One region of the Roseburia sp. genome, then DNA from elsewhere that is predicted to be linked to it. Evidence: riboswitches for the same ligand, from Rfam matches in the RefSeq annotation. Region 1 holds a riboswitch; the other holds the start of a gene.
What was found. Region 1 has a riboswitch for FMN ahead of ACDD58_RS05970 (ECF transporter S component). Riboswitches for the same ligand answer to the same signal wherever they lie in the genome.
Positions count from the first base shown of each region.

Region 2: another riboswitch for FMN. It lies ahead of ribD (bifunctional diaminohydroxyphosphoribosylaminopyrimidine deaminase/5-amino-6-(5-phosphoribosylamino)uracil reductase RibD); the one in region 1 lies ahead of ACDD58_RS05970 (ECF transporter S component).

Region 1 is NZ_JBGLEJ010000004.1:560,250-566,513, reverse strand. It holds gene ACDD58_RS05995 (uracil-xanthine permease family protein) at 1-291, opposite strand, end outside; gene ACDD58_RS05990 (DUF975 family protein) at 416-1,177, opposite strand; gene ACDD58_RS05985 (DUF2752 domain-containing protein) at 1,289-1,729, shown strand; gene ACDD58_RS05980 (hypothetical protein) at 1,765-2,118, opposite strand; gene ACDD58_RS05975 (Tex family protein) at 2,269-4,416, shown strand; FMN riboswitch at 4,462-4,636, shown strand; gene ACDD58_RS05970 (ECF transporter S component) at 4,774-5,388, shown strand; gene ACDD58_RS05965 (YcxB family protein) at 5,532-6,029, shown strand; gene tsaE (tRNA (adenosine(37)-N6)-threonylcarbamoyltransferase complex ATPase subunit type 1 TsaE) at 6,045-6,264, shown strand, end outside.
Region 2 is NZ_JBGLEJ010000003.1:557,458-563,721, forward strand. It holds gene ribE (6,7-dimethyl-8-ribityllumazine synthase) at 1-176, opposite strand, end outside; gene ACDD58_RS03195 (bifunctional 3,4-dihydroxy-2-butanone-4-phosphate synthase/GTP cyclohydrolase II) at 248-1,450, opposite strand; gene ACDD58_RS03200 (riboflavin synthase) at 1,501-2,148, opposite strand; gene ribD (bifunctional diaminohydroxyphosphoribosylaminopyrimidine deaminase/5-amino-6-(5-phosphoribosylamino)uracil reductase RibD) at 2,208-3,308, opposite strand; FMN riboswitch at 3,486-3,600, opposite strand; gene ACDD58_RS03210 (CAP domain-containing protein) at 3,655-4,407, opposite strand; gene ACDD58_RS03215 (DegV family protein) at 4,462-6,264, opposite strand, start outside.

The DNA of each region.
Region 1 (6,264 bases):
CATGGAAGCAATCGTTGCATATCCACCTAAAAATGCAAAAGAAGAACCAAGAAAAGCCGGAACTTTAAATTTGGTGCAGAAGTGGAAAAATAAGGTGCCGATACCGGCGCAGATCAAAGTGACCTGTACATGCAGTACATCTTCCCCGAAGTAACTGTTGACTAAGATCGGGACAAGAATGGTTGCGCCGAACATGGCGAACATGTGCTGCAGACCGAGCAGCAGCATCTTTGGCATGCCAAGAACTGAGGCATCGCGAATGGGTTCATTGTTCTGATTAGATTGATTCATAAAATCCTCCTTTGTTTTGCGGAGCAAAATGCGACTGCCTATGCAGGAGCAGAGGATTTTCCTCCTTTGTTTTGCGGTTTTATCCCATAAGAAACGCACCTTCGATGGAAAGTGCGTTGTGGAATCAAAATTGGGTTGTATCAGTATTTGTATAACTGCGGACTGGAATCCGGTTCAATTCTCCGGTACAGTCCAGATAAAAAATAACGAGTGTTTCTGTCTGGTAAGGAACAACCCAGAGGGATGCGATGCCAAACGAGCAGAGAATTAATAACCCATATCCGATAAAACTGAGCATAATATAAAGCAGACGCATACGGTTGCCGTGCATGAGAAGTCTGCATTCTTTGAATACCTCACGGCATTTTAACTCAGGATGATCGAGCGTAATATATCCGATAAAATGATAGGTAAGCATAAAATAGCAGCTTAAGATCAGGGAAAGAATACCGGTTACTATTGTGATCACAATAGAAGTAAGTGTAAAATCTACGATTACCGCATAAGTAAAACTGCCGATCACAGGAAGCATGGAGACAAAGATCATCAGCAAAAATATAAATCCTGCGATAAAAAAGCGGTCGGTATTTCTTTTGAATGGATCAAAAATATCACGAAGTCTGAAATCATTTCCGCGTGTCATGGACAGATGGACTTTTGCTACACCACATCCTAATACAAAACTGACAACGGATATGAGAAGTTCTGCGATCAGTGAGATCACAAGCTGCATATTTGTCGGATTATCGCCCATGGAAAAGGAAAAAGGAGATTCGATCACAGTTGCGATCAGTGTTGTGGCAACAAAAGCTGCCATAGGAATACGGTATCTGTCATTTAAAATATCACGTGCAATACGTTTGAGTTCTTTTGATGTGCGTTTCATTCAGTGAATAACTCCTTTTAGATCATACAGCAGTTCTGCTGCGATTAGAATAAATTATAGCATAGGTGGCAGGGGGTTGTATAGATACGGATTTCTGATATAATGTGGAGAATGGAAAAAAGAAACACTTATGAACAGAAAAAAATAGATGACATTTTATATATTCTTGGTCTGAGCAGCGCAGCCATCTGCTGCATGTATCTGCTCATTTCTCAAATAACTGGCTTTCGTATTGAAAACTATCTCTACCCATGCCTGTTCCACGTCGTAACCGGCTATTACTGTCCGGGCTGCGGAGGAACCAGAGCGGTACGTGCCCTCTTTCAGGGACATTTTCTGATATCATTTTTTGAGCATCCGTTTGTGTTATACGCAGCAGTATTATGTGGATGGTTTCTGATCAGCCAGACAATTGAGCGGCTCTCACAGCATAAACTATCAGTTGCAATGCACTATAAAGACCGGTATCTCTGGATCGGACTTGCGATTCTTATTGTTAACTGTGCGATAAAAAATTTGGTTCGGTTTTTCTGGGGTATAAATCTTTTATAAAATTTAAAGCCGCTATTTATTTAAAATATCAGAACTCAATTCTGCGGAAACAGCATATTATAATCAATTCCTAAAGACTTGCAGCTCTCCCGCATCATATTTTCTATGCCGCCATAATAAACGTTGGCGAATACGACGGAATAGATTAACAGCAGAATAATGATACCAAGTGCTACGCTGCTTAAAGCAAGTCCAAGTTTGGCACGGCTGCTAAAAGTTGTCTCACCGCCGCGTGAGAGCAGTGCAAATACAATGCCGAGTGCCCCGCAGATCAGTGCAGGATAAACCAGACAAAATGTTGATAGTGCAATGATGCCCATGATAAAGGAAAGATTTTCCATATGTTTTGAACGCCGGTCTGGCATTGGTCTGTAAAATTGATGATCCATAAAAATCTCCATTCTTGCAAATACTAACAATAGTGTATCATGCAATGTGGAAAAAAACAACGCCACCTTGAATCCATGTGGATATTTCGCTATAATAGATATACTGTGCCGGAGAAAAAATGGAGACCGGTGAAAGAAAAAGGAGCAGCTATGGATATTATTGCAAAGATTTCCGAAGAACTCGGAATCCGTAAAAATCAGACTGAAGCAGCTGTAAAGCTGATCGACGAGGGAAATACAATTCCATTTATCGCCCGTTACCGTAAGGAGGCAACCGGAGCACTCAATGATGAGGTACTTCGTAACTTATATGAGAGACTGACTTATTTAAGAAATCTCGAAGAGCGTAAAGAGACGGTTCTTGCAAGCATCGAGGAACAGGGAAAACTGACCGATGAGTTAAAAGCACAGATATTAGCGGCAGAGACGATGGTCGTGGTGGAAGATCTGTATCGTCCTTATAAACCAAAACGCCGCACCAGGGCAACGATCGCGAAAGAAAAAGGGTTAGAGCCGCTTGCCAGTATCATTACCCTGCAGATGTTAAATACATCTTTAGAGGAAGAAGCAGAAAAATTTGTTGATCCGGAAAAAGAAGTGATGAGTGCCTCAGATGCGATCGCAGGAGCAAAAGATATCATTGCAGAAAGTATTTCAGACGAGGCAGATTACCGAAGCCGTATCCGTGATCTGACTGTTAAAAAAGGACGTTTGGTTTCTGCTGCGAAAGATCCTGAGGCAGAGTCTGTTTATGAGATGTACTATGAATTTGATGAGCCGGTAGCAAAACTTGCAGGGCACCGTATTTTAGCATTAAATCGTGGAGAAAATGAAAAATTTTTAACAGTAAAAATTGAGGCACCGGTCGAGGATATTTTGCGATATCTTGAAAAAAAGGTGATCGTGCGTGACAATCCACAGACAACTCCGGTATTAAAAGAAGTGATAGAAGATGCCTATGACCGTCTGATCGCGCCAGCCATTGAGCGTGAGATCCGCAGTGACCTGACCGAAAAGGCAGAGGATGGGGCAATCAAAGTATTTGGCAAGAACTTAGAGCAGCTTTTGATGCAGCCTCCAATTGCAGGACAGGTTGTGCTTGGCTGGGATCCGGCATTCCGTACCGGCTGTAAACTTGCCGTGGTGGATCAGACCGGAAAAGTGCTTGATACCACAGTCATTTATCCGACCGCACCACAGAATAAGGTAGAAGAAGCAAAAGCAGTTTTAAAGAAGCTGATTTCAAAATATCATATTACGCTGATCTCGCTTGGAAACGGTACAGCATCCCGCGAGTCCGAGCAGGTTATTGTAGAGTTATTAAAAGAGATACCGGTGAAAGTGCAGTACATCATCGTCAACGAGGCAGGGGCATCTGTCTATTCTGCAAGTAAACTTGCAACGGAGGAGTTTCCGCAGTTTGATGTTGGACAGCGAAGCGCAGCATCCATGGCACGCCGTCTGCAGGATCCTTTGGCGGAGCTTGTAAAAATCGATCCGAAATCCATCGGTGTAGGTCAGTATCAGCATGACATGAACCAGAAAAAACTAAGTGAAGCACTCGGTGGAGTTGTAGAGGATTGCGTAAACAGAGTCGGTGTTGATTTAAACACTGCGTCGGCATCATTGCTTGAATATATTTCCGGCATCAGCAAGGCAGTTGCAAAAAATATTGTTGCATACCGTGAAGAAAATGGCCGGTTTGAGGCGAGAAACCAGCTTTTGAAAGTTGCAAAATTAGGACCAAAAGCATATGAGCAGTGTGCAGGTTTCCTGCGCATCAACGATGGAAAAAATCCGCTGGATGCAACAGGTGTGCACCCGGAAAGTTATGCAGCAGCAAAGACACTGTTAGAGCGTCTCGGATATACGACAGATGATGTGAAAGAACGCAGATTAGACGGCATTTCAGGGAAAATATCCGATTATAAAAAACTGGCGGAAGAGCTTGGGGTAGGCGAGATCACACTGCAGGATATCGTAAAAGAACTTGAAAAACCGGCGCGTGATCCAAGAGAGGATATGCCAAAACCGATCCTGCGCAGTGATGTGCTTGACATGAAAGATTTAAAACCTGGAATGATTCTGAAAGGAACAGTCCGGAATGTCATTGATTTTGGTGCATTTGTGGATATCGGAGTACATCAGGATGGTCTGGTACATATTTCACAGATGTGTGACCGCTTTATCAAACATCCGCTTGAGGTGGTAAGTGTCGGTGATATTGTTGAGGTCAAAGTACTGGATGTTGATCTGAAAAAACAGCGTATTGCACTGACCATGAAAATTAATGGTTGACAGATACGCAAAAGATGCATACAATAGAACACGAAAAAAATAATATTAATTCTTCGGGGCAGGGTGATGCAGTAAGATTTGCAGATTCCCGACCGACGGTGACGTAGAGAGTGCTGATCTTATAGGATCAGATTCATTTACAAAGTCCGTGACCTGCTAAGGCAGCTGATCCGGTGAGATTCCGGAACCGACAGTATAGTCTGGATGAGAGAAGATAAGCATGTGAATGATAAGACGTCAGCAAAGACGTTTCTGTTACATGAGAACCCCGGATGATTTGTACATCCGGGGTTTTATTGTGTAAACACGCTTACAATCCCTCGTATATTTTCCGAAAGAGAAAAGGAGACGAGTGAAATGGATGCAACAAACAAAACAGTAACCGTAAAAAGAGTCAATGTGAGATATCTGACAGTGACAGCAATGCTCTCAGCAGTGGCATATATCCTGATGTTTCTGGATTTTTCCGTGCCGTTTATGCCGTCATTTATCAAGATGGATCTCTCAGAACTTCCGGCACTGATCGGATCATTTGCCATGGGACCGCTCTGTGGCGTGATCATCTGTCTGGTTAAGAATGTTCTTCATCTGTTCATTACATCTACGGGTGGCGTAGGAGAACTTTCAAACTTTATTCTTGGTGTGGCATTTGTACTGCCGGCAGGACTTCTTTACAAATACAAAAAGACAAGAACGACCGCACTCATCGGTTCCGTACTTGGAGCAGTGATCATGGGAGCTTTCAGTGTAGTTTCTAACTACTTCCTTGTATATCCGGTATATTACAACTTCATGCCGCAGGAGGCAGTACTCGGAGCATATCAGCTGATCGCTCCGTCAATGAAGAGCATTTTACAGTGCCTGATCTGCTTTAACATGCCGTTTACCTTTGTCAAAGGAATGTTTTCCGTAGTCATTACATTTGTGACTTACAAACACATTTCTCCGATTTTAAAAGGAAGACAGTCATAAGCAGTGAAGCTGATTTCGGTATTTGCCGGTATCGGTAAAACAGCAACTTTGTTTTTCAGGAGTAAAGACGCAGGAAATGCGTCTTTTCTTTTTTTTCAAAAAATGTTATACTAAGCTGATTCTAAAATGGCGGGGGATTGACGATGAGATTGGAATTTGATATAACATTGACCGCAAAGGATATGTTTCGTTTTAACATGTACCAGACCTATACCGGTGCATCCGGATGGATTTCCGTGATCGCAGCAGTGATCTGCTTTATTGCGGCAGGTACGAAATATAGTGAACGCGGGTTGTCCTATGCAGTTCTTGGCAGTTTGCTTGGAGTGCTGATCTTATTTTATATGCCGGTCACACTTTATCTTCGCTCAAAACAGCGTATTGCAGCATCTGAGGTGTTGAAGAACAGCCTGCATTACTGCGTGGATGAAGAAGGGATAACTGTAAAACAGGGGGATGCAGACGCGAAGCTTTTGTGGGATCAGATTTATAAAATGATGTCTACGAAAAATAATGTGCTGGTCTACAGTAACCGCATAAATGCTTATGTGATACCCAGGCAGCAGTTAGGGGAGAAATATCGCAGTCTTGCAGACCTTGCAAAGGATAAGCTGCCGAAGTACAGGGTAAAGTTGAAGTAAATGGAGGACGGAATGATGAAAGAAACCGTTTATGAGACATTTTCCGCAGCAGAGACACATGCGCTTGGAAAGAAGATCGGGGAGAAGGCAGAACCGGGAGATGTGTATACACTAGTGGGAGATCTTGGCGTTGGAAAGACTGTCTTTACACAGGGAATCGCAGACGGACTTGGGATTACAGAACCGGTATCAAGTCCGACATTTACGATCGTACAGGTGTATGAAGAAGGCAGAA
Region 2 (6,264 bases), on a different contig from region 1:
TCAAACGCTCCCGGCACCCATGCCAGATCAATCTGCTCCTCCGGTACATCATGACGCTTCAACCCGTCAAGTGCACCCCCGATCAGTCTTGACACGATAAATTCATTAAACCTCGCTGCCACGATCCCAATCTTAATATCCTCTGCTCCTGTTAATTTTCCTTCTAAAACGTTCATTTTTTTATCTCCTTTTTTATAATGTTGATGTCAGGTTGACACCATAGATACTTAATATTATATTTATCCTCTTATTCAAAACGAAGCATATGCCCCATCTTTTCCTGTTTCGTCCGCAGATAAAACAGATCATACGGTGTCGCCTTCATCTGGATCGGCACGCGCTCTTTGATTTCCATGCCATAATCTTTCAACTGGTAAACTTTATCCGGGTTATTGGTCAGAAGCCGCAGCGTTTTTACACCGAGATCTTTTAAAATCTGTGCTCCGATGTAATACTCCCGCTCATCCCCCGCAAAACCGAGCGCAAGGTTCGCCTCTAACGTATCCATTCCTTTCTCCTGCAATGTATAGGCGCGCAGCTTGTTCAGTAATCCGATGCCTCTTCCCTCCTGCCGCATATAAAGCAGGATTCCGCGGCCTTCTTTTTCGATCTGTTCCATTGCCGCAGCAAGCTGTTCCCCGCAGTCACACCTCAAAGATCCGAATACATCTCCCGTCAGGCACTCGGAGTGTACACGGCATAGCACATCCTCTCCGTCTCCGATCTCACCTTTTACCAGCGCAACATGATGTTCCCCGTTTAAAATATTCTGATAACCATACGCTTTAAATTCTCCATATTTTGTCGGGAGTTTTGCGACTGCTGCGCACTCTACCAGTTTCTCATGTTTTTTGCGGTACTCCTGAATTGCCGCGATCGTGATAAAACAGATGTTCCACTTTTCTGCCAATTCCATGAGCTCTGTTGTACGCATCATTGTTCCGTCCTCACGCATAATCTCACAGCATAAACCACACTCTTTTAATCCGGCAAGACGCATCAGGTCAACGGTTGCTTCTGTATGACCGTTACGTTCTAACACACCATTCTTTTTTGCAAGCAGTGGAAACATGTGTCCCGGTCTGCGAAAATCTTCCGGTTTTGCATCCTCACTGATGCAATGCCTTGCCGTCATACCGCGTTCCTCCGCCGATATTCCAGTCGTTGTGCCGACATAATCGATCGATACGGTAAATGCGGTCTCATGGTTATCCGTATTGTCTGCCACCATCTGCGGGAGTCTTAATTTTTCACAGATCTCCTTTGACATCGGCATGCAGATCAGTCCTTTTCCATGTGTTGCCATAAAATTCAGATTTTCTGTCGTTGCAAACTCTGCCGCGCAGATAAAATCCCCTTCATTCTCACGATCTTCATCATCTGTCACAAGAATGATCTTTCCTTTTTTCAATTCTTCTAATGCCTGTTCCACTGTATCAAATTCTCTCATTATACTTCTCCCTTTCCATGCAAGAACTTTCACTTGATTTTTCTGAGTTTTCAAAATCCATTAGAAAATAAAAACTCCTTCGTGATCTTACTCTCCGTTATTTTTTCTTCCTTCCAGTTCAAAAAATGTTCTATATACTTCCCGATACAGTCATTTTCCAGATTTACCTTATCCCCCGCCTTTTTGTGAGCCAAAACCGTACACTGCGCCGTATGCGGGATAACAGACACCATAAAAGTGGTCTGTGTCGTTTCTGCAATGGTAAGGCTGATCCCATCCACTGCGACAGAACCCTTTTCAACAATGTAGTGCATGATCTTCTCAGGCGCTTTAATGGAATAATAAATCGCGATCTCATCTGATATGACTTCACAGATCGTTCCGGTTCCGTCAATATGTCCTGTCACGATGTGACCGCCAAATCTGCCGTTCGCCGCCATCGCGCGCTCCAGATTCACCGGACTGCCTGACGCTGCTTCTCCAATCGATGACCTCCGCAGCGTTTCGTGCATCACATCGGCGGTAAAATAGTTTTTTCCAAAAGATGTCACGGTAAGACAGATTCCGTTGACGGCAATGCTGTCACCAATTTTGATATCCTCCAATACTTTTTCTGCCTCTATTTTCAGTCTGGCAGAATTGCCTTTCCGGTCCGCTGTTATGATTCTTCCGACCTCTTCCACAATTCCTGTAAACAAATTTCCTCCCCTCCCTGCCTTTTTACAGTATGTTCAAACCTTATGTATCTATTTCCCTCTCATTTATTTTTCAGCTCCCCGGTGATCAGAATGTCCTCCCCCACCTGCTGTATCCTCTGATTGACTAGATGGTACGCATCATCGGGATGATCCACGCCCATTCCTGCAATCGGACTTTTGGCATCTGCACCGCCAAACAGTTTCGGTGCCACATACGCATACACCTCATTGACGATTCCGGCTTCTAACGCCGACCAGTTCAGCATGGCACCGCCCTCAAGTAATACACTCTCGATCCCGTCTGCTCCAAGCTGCCGCATCAGTTCTTTTAAATCTACTTTTCCATCCGCACGCTCTGTCACTATGATCCGGCATGCATATTTCTGATATTCCCTGATCCTTGCTTCATCCTGACAGCAGGTTGCAATGATGGTCTTCTGCTCCTCTGCGGTCTGCACGATACGGCTCTTAAGCGGTATCCGCAGTGTCGTATCACAAACGATCCTGACCGGGTCTTTTGTCTGCGGCAGACGGCAGTTTAACATTGGATCATCCGCGATTACCGTGCCTGCCCCAACCATGATTCCGGTCATTTCATGCCGCATGCGGTGTACCTGTTCTCTTGCCGCCTCTCCGGTGATCCATTGCGATTTTCCGGATGCCGATGCGATTTTTCCATCCAGTGTCATCGCATATTTCATCCGCACATAGGGCAATTTTGTCTGGATATAATGAAAAAATACCCGATTTTGGTACTCACATTCCTCCTGTAAAACTCCTTCCGTCACCAGGATGCCTTGCTCCCTTAACTGCCGGATTCCTCCTCCCGCCACAAGTGGATTAATATCTTTCGCCCCGACAAACACATGGCTGATGCCAGCTTCTATGATCGCCTGTGTACATGGAGGCGTTTTCCCGTAATGACAGCACGGTTCTAATGTCACATAAAGGTCTGCTCCCGCCGGATCTTCTCCCCTGCTCCTGCAATCCGCCAGCGCTTCCCTCTCTGCGTGAAGTCCGCCAAATTTTTTATGATAGCCTTCCCCGATGATCCTGTCCCCTTTTACAAGAACCGCACCAACCACCGGATTTGTCTTTGTCCATCCTCTGCCGAGTTCTGCAAGTTCCATTGCACGGCGCATATATCTTTCCTGTTGCATGAATACATTCCCCTTTCTGCAAGACAGAGTCTGCAATCTTTGTTGATTCATGACGATAGAATACACGCTCTGCGAAATTCTATTGTCACAAACAAAAAGGCTCTGAAATAAAACTATTCCAGAGCCTTGTATGCATTCTTACCGATCGTTTAAAACGATCCTTTCAATCCTGCTTATCCATATCTTCTTTCATCCAGACTATACTGTCGGCTTCGGAGTTACACCGAATCATGCCTTGCGGCTCGTGGGCTATACCACCGGTAGGGAATCTCACCCTGCCCTGAAGATCATATTCTGTTTTTATGTGTCCGAGTATAACACTCTTTCTTAAAATGTCAATACTTTTTTACCAGCTTCCCATAAAGATCTGCACCCAATAATAACGATATGGCGCATTCGCATCATAATAATAACCGATTCCAACCTGATCATAAGAATCGCTTAAAATATTAGCACGATGTCCCGGTGAGTTCATCCATCCATTCATAACATCTGCTGCATCGGTATAACCTGCCGCAATATTTTCACCTGCACTGCGATAATTTACCTGATACTTCTTTTCACTTAAAATAGAAAAACAGCTCTCTCCGTTTGGTCTTGTATGCGAAAACAGCTGTGTAAGCTCTTTTGCCCGCTTATCTGCTGCAGCATTTAAGGTATCATTCATTTTCAGAGAAGATTTTCCCTGCGCCTTTCTCTCTTTATTGATCAGCTTTAGAACTTCTGCTTTCTCTTTATCTGCTTTTGTCAGAACAGCTGCCGGCTTATTTTTTACCGTTACTTTGCAGGTATATTTCTTTTTCCCGACCTTTGCTGTAATTGTTGCCTTTCCTGCTTTTTTTGCAGTCAGTTTTCCACTTTTTGAAACGCTGACTACTGTTTTCTTTGAAGATGACCATTTCACTTTTTTCTGAGTCGGTCTTAACTTAAGCTGATATGTCTTTCCCTTTGTCATCGTCAGGCTCGTTTTATTCAGCTTTACAGCAGATGCCGCTGCAACAGTGACTGGCTGCATAACATCCACTGCGATCATGCTCCCGCTAAATATAAGAAGAATTGCCAACAACATTGCCGTTATCTTTTTCTTTACACTTTTCATTCCTCATCCTTCCTTTCGTACTATATTTATGATGCAAACAGCACCATTAAAATCTTACTCTAACATATAAATAAGTCCAAAACACCCCCCTCCGCAGTTACTCGTGATTGCCGCCGACGCCTCCTGCATGTATACCTGATCGAATTGCTTATATTTTTGCACTTCCTCTAAGATCATGTCTTTCGTCTCTTTTGAACACCCTGCAGACGTTATAAACAAAACTCTCTGATCAATGGAGGCAAACCGCGCCATCTGCGCACGAATATATTTTTTATAAACATTCTCCGTATCACCAAAAAAGATCGCGGACGGCACTATTTTCTTTTTGTGCAGTGACAAAACCGGATGACACTGCAGCATCTCTGTCAGTTTCCAAACCTGCTTATTTAAGAGCCCGCTGCGGTAAAGCTGCTTAGAACTGTCAAGTATAAAACTTGTCTGCACTTTTTTCTGCATCTCATCTAACTTCTGTATTATCTCATCCATATCCCTGTTTTTCAATGACATGTTTGCCGCCTGCATTACCATCAGTCCTGTGCCACTGGATAAATGTCCCGAATCATAGACCTGCACATGGGAAAATCCGGCTGCTGCCTTTCCTGCATTCTCAAATCCCTTTCCCGATCCGGAAGCAATACAGATGTGAAGCACCTGCTCTGCCTCCTCAAGCAGATTTCCAAAAAATGTCTCATACTCCCCGACTGTCGGTGCTTCTGATTTTGCATACTGATCTTTTTCAATATAAGAAAGCAGGCTGTCCGAATGGATTTCCACCATATCCTCAAAATGACCGTATTCCGTGTTTACAAAATAATGCATCATCGGTATTCCAAGCTGCCTTACCACATCATTCGGCAGATCTACCACATTATCTGTACTGATGATCAGTTTCTGTTTTTTCTTCTGTCCTAAAATACGGAATCCGTCCATTTCACTGATCTCATCCGGAGCAACCATATATTCAATACGCTCCTTCGGCAGATAACGAAGCAACATTGCCTCAAAAAGAATGCCGTTGATCGGTTTCGCAAGATAATCGGAAAATCCCATTTTACGATACTTCTCTTCCGCTCCTGACATTGCATTTGCCGTCAGGGCGATAATCGGTGTTTTCCGGCAGAATCCGCCTTCCTGATTGCGTATCAGATCCATGGTTTTTTCTCCATCCATTTCCGGCATCATATGATCCATAAAGATCACATCATAATTATTTTTCGCCGTCAGCTTTAAGCATTCCATTCCGCTGTGTGCTAAGGAAAGCTGGACTTTTGTCTCCCGGAGCAGCTTTTTGGCAACAAGCAGATTCATATCATTATCGTCCACAACAAGTACTTTTGCTTCCGGCGCTTCAAAGCTCTTTTTGTAGGAAGACCTCTGATGTCTCGATGAACTGTTGTAGTTGAGATTTCCAAGCGGTGCAGCATTCACGATCTTCTGTGGAATCGTGATCGTAAAAGTGGAACCCTTCTGATAAATACTGTCAACCGTGATCTGACCGCCCATCAGATTTACGAGCTGGCTGCAGATGGAAAGTCCAAGTCCTGTCCCTTCAATTCCTTTCGTATTGCCCTCATTGACCCGTTTAAAACTGTCAAACAGATATTTCATATCATCCTGCCGGATTCCCATACCGGTATCGATCACGGACATTTTTAAAAGGATTTCATCCGTCCCTGTCTGCTCCCCTTCCACAAACAACGTAACAGATCCTTTTTGCGTGTACTTGATCGCATTACTTAAAATATTCGTCAGAACCTGTTTGATCCTCATTTCATCGCCGTATAACATTGACGGCAGTTTTTCGGATACGTTGACACAAAACTCCAGATTTTTCTCATGTGCACGTATCCAGGTCGT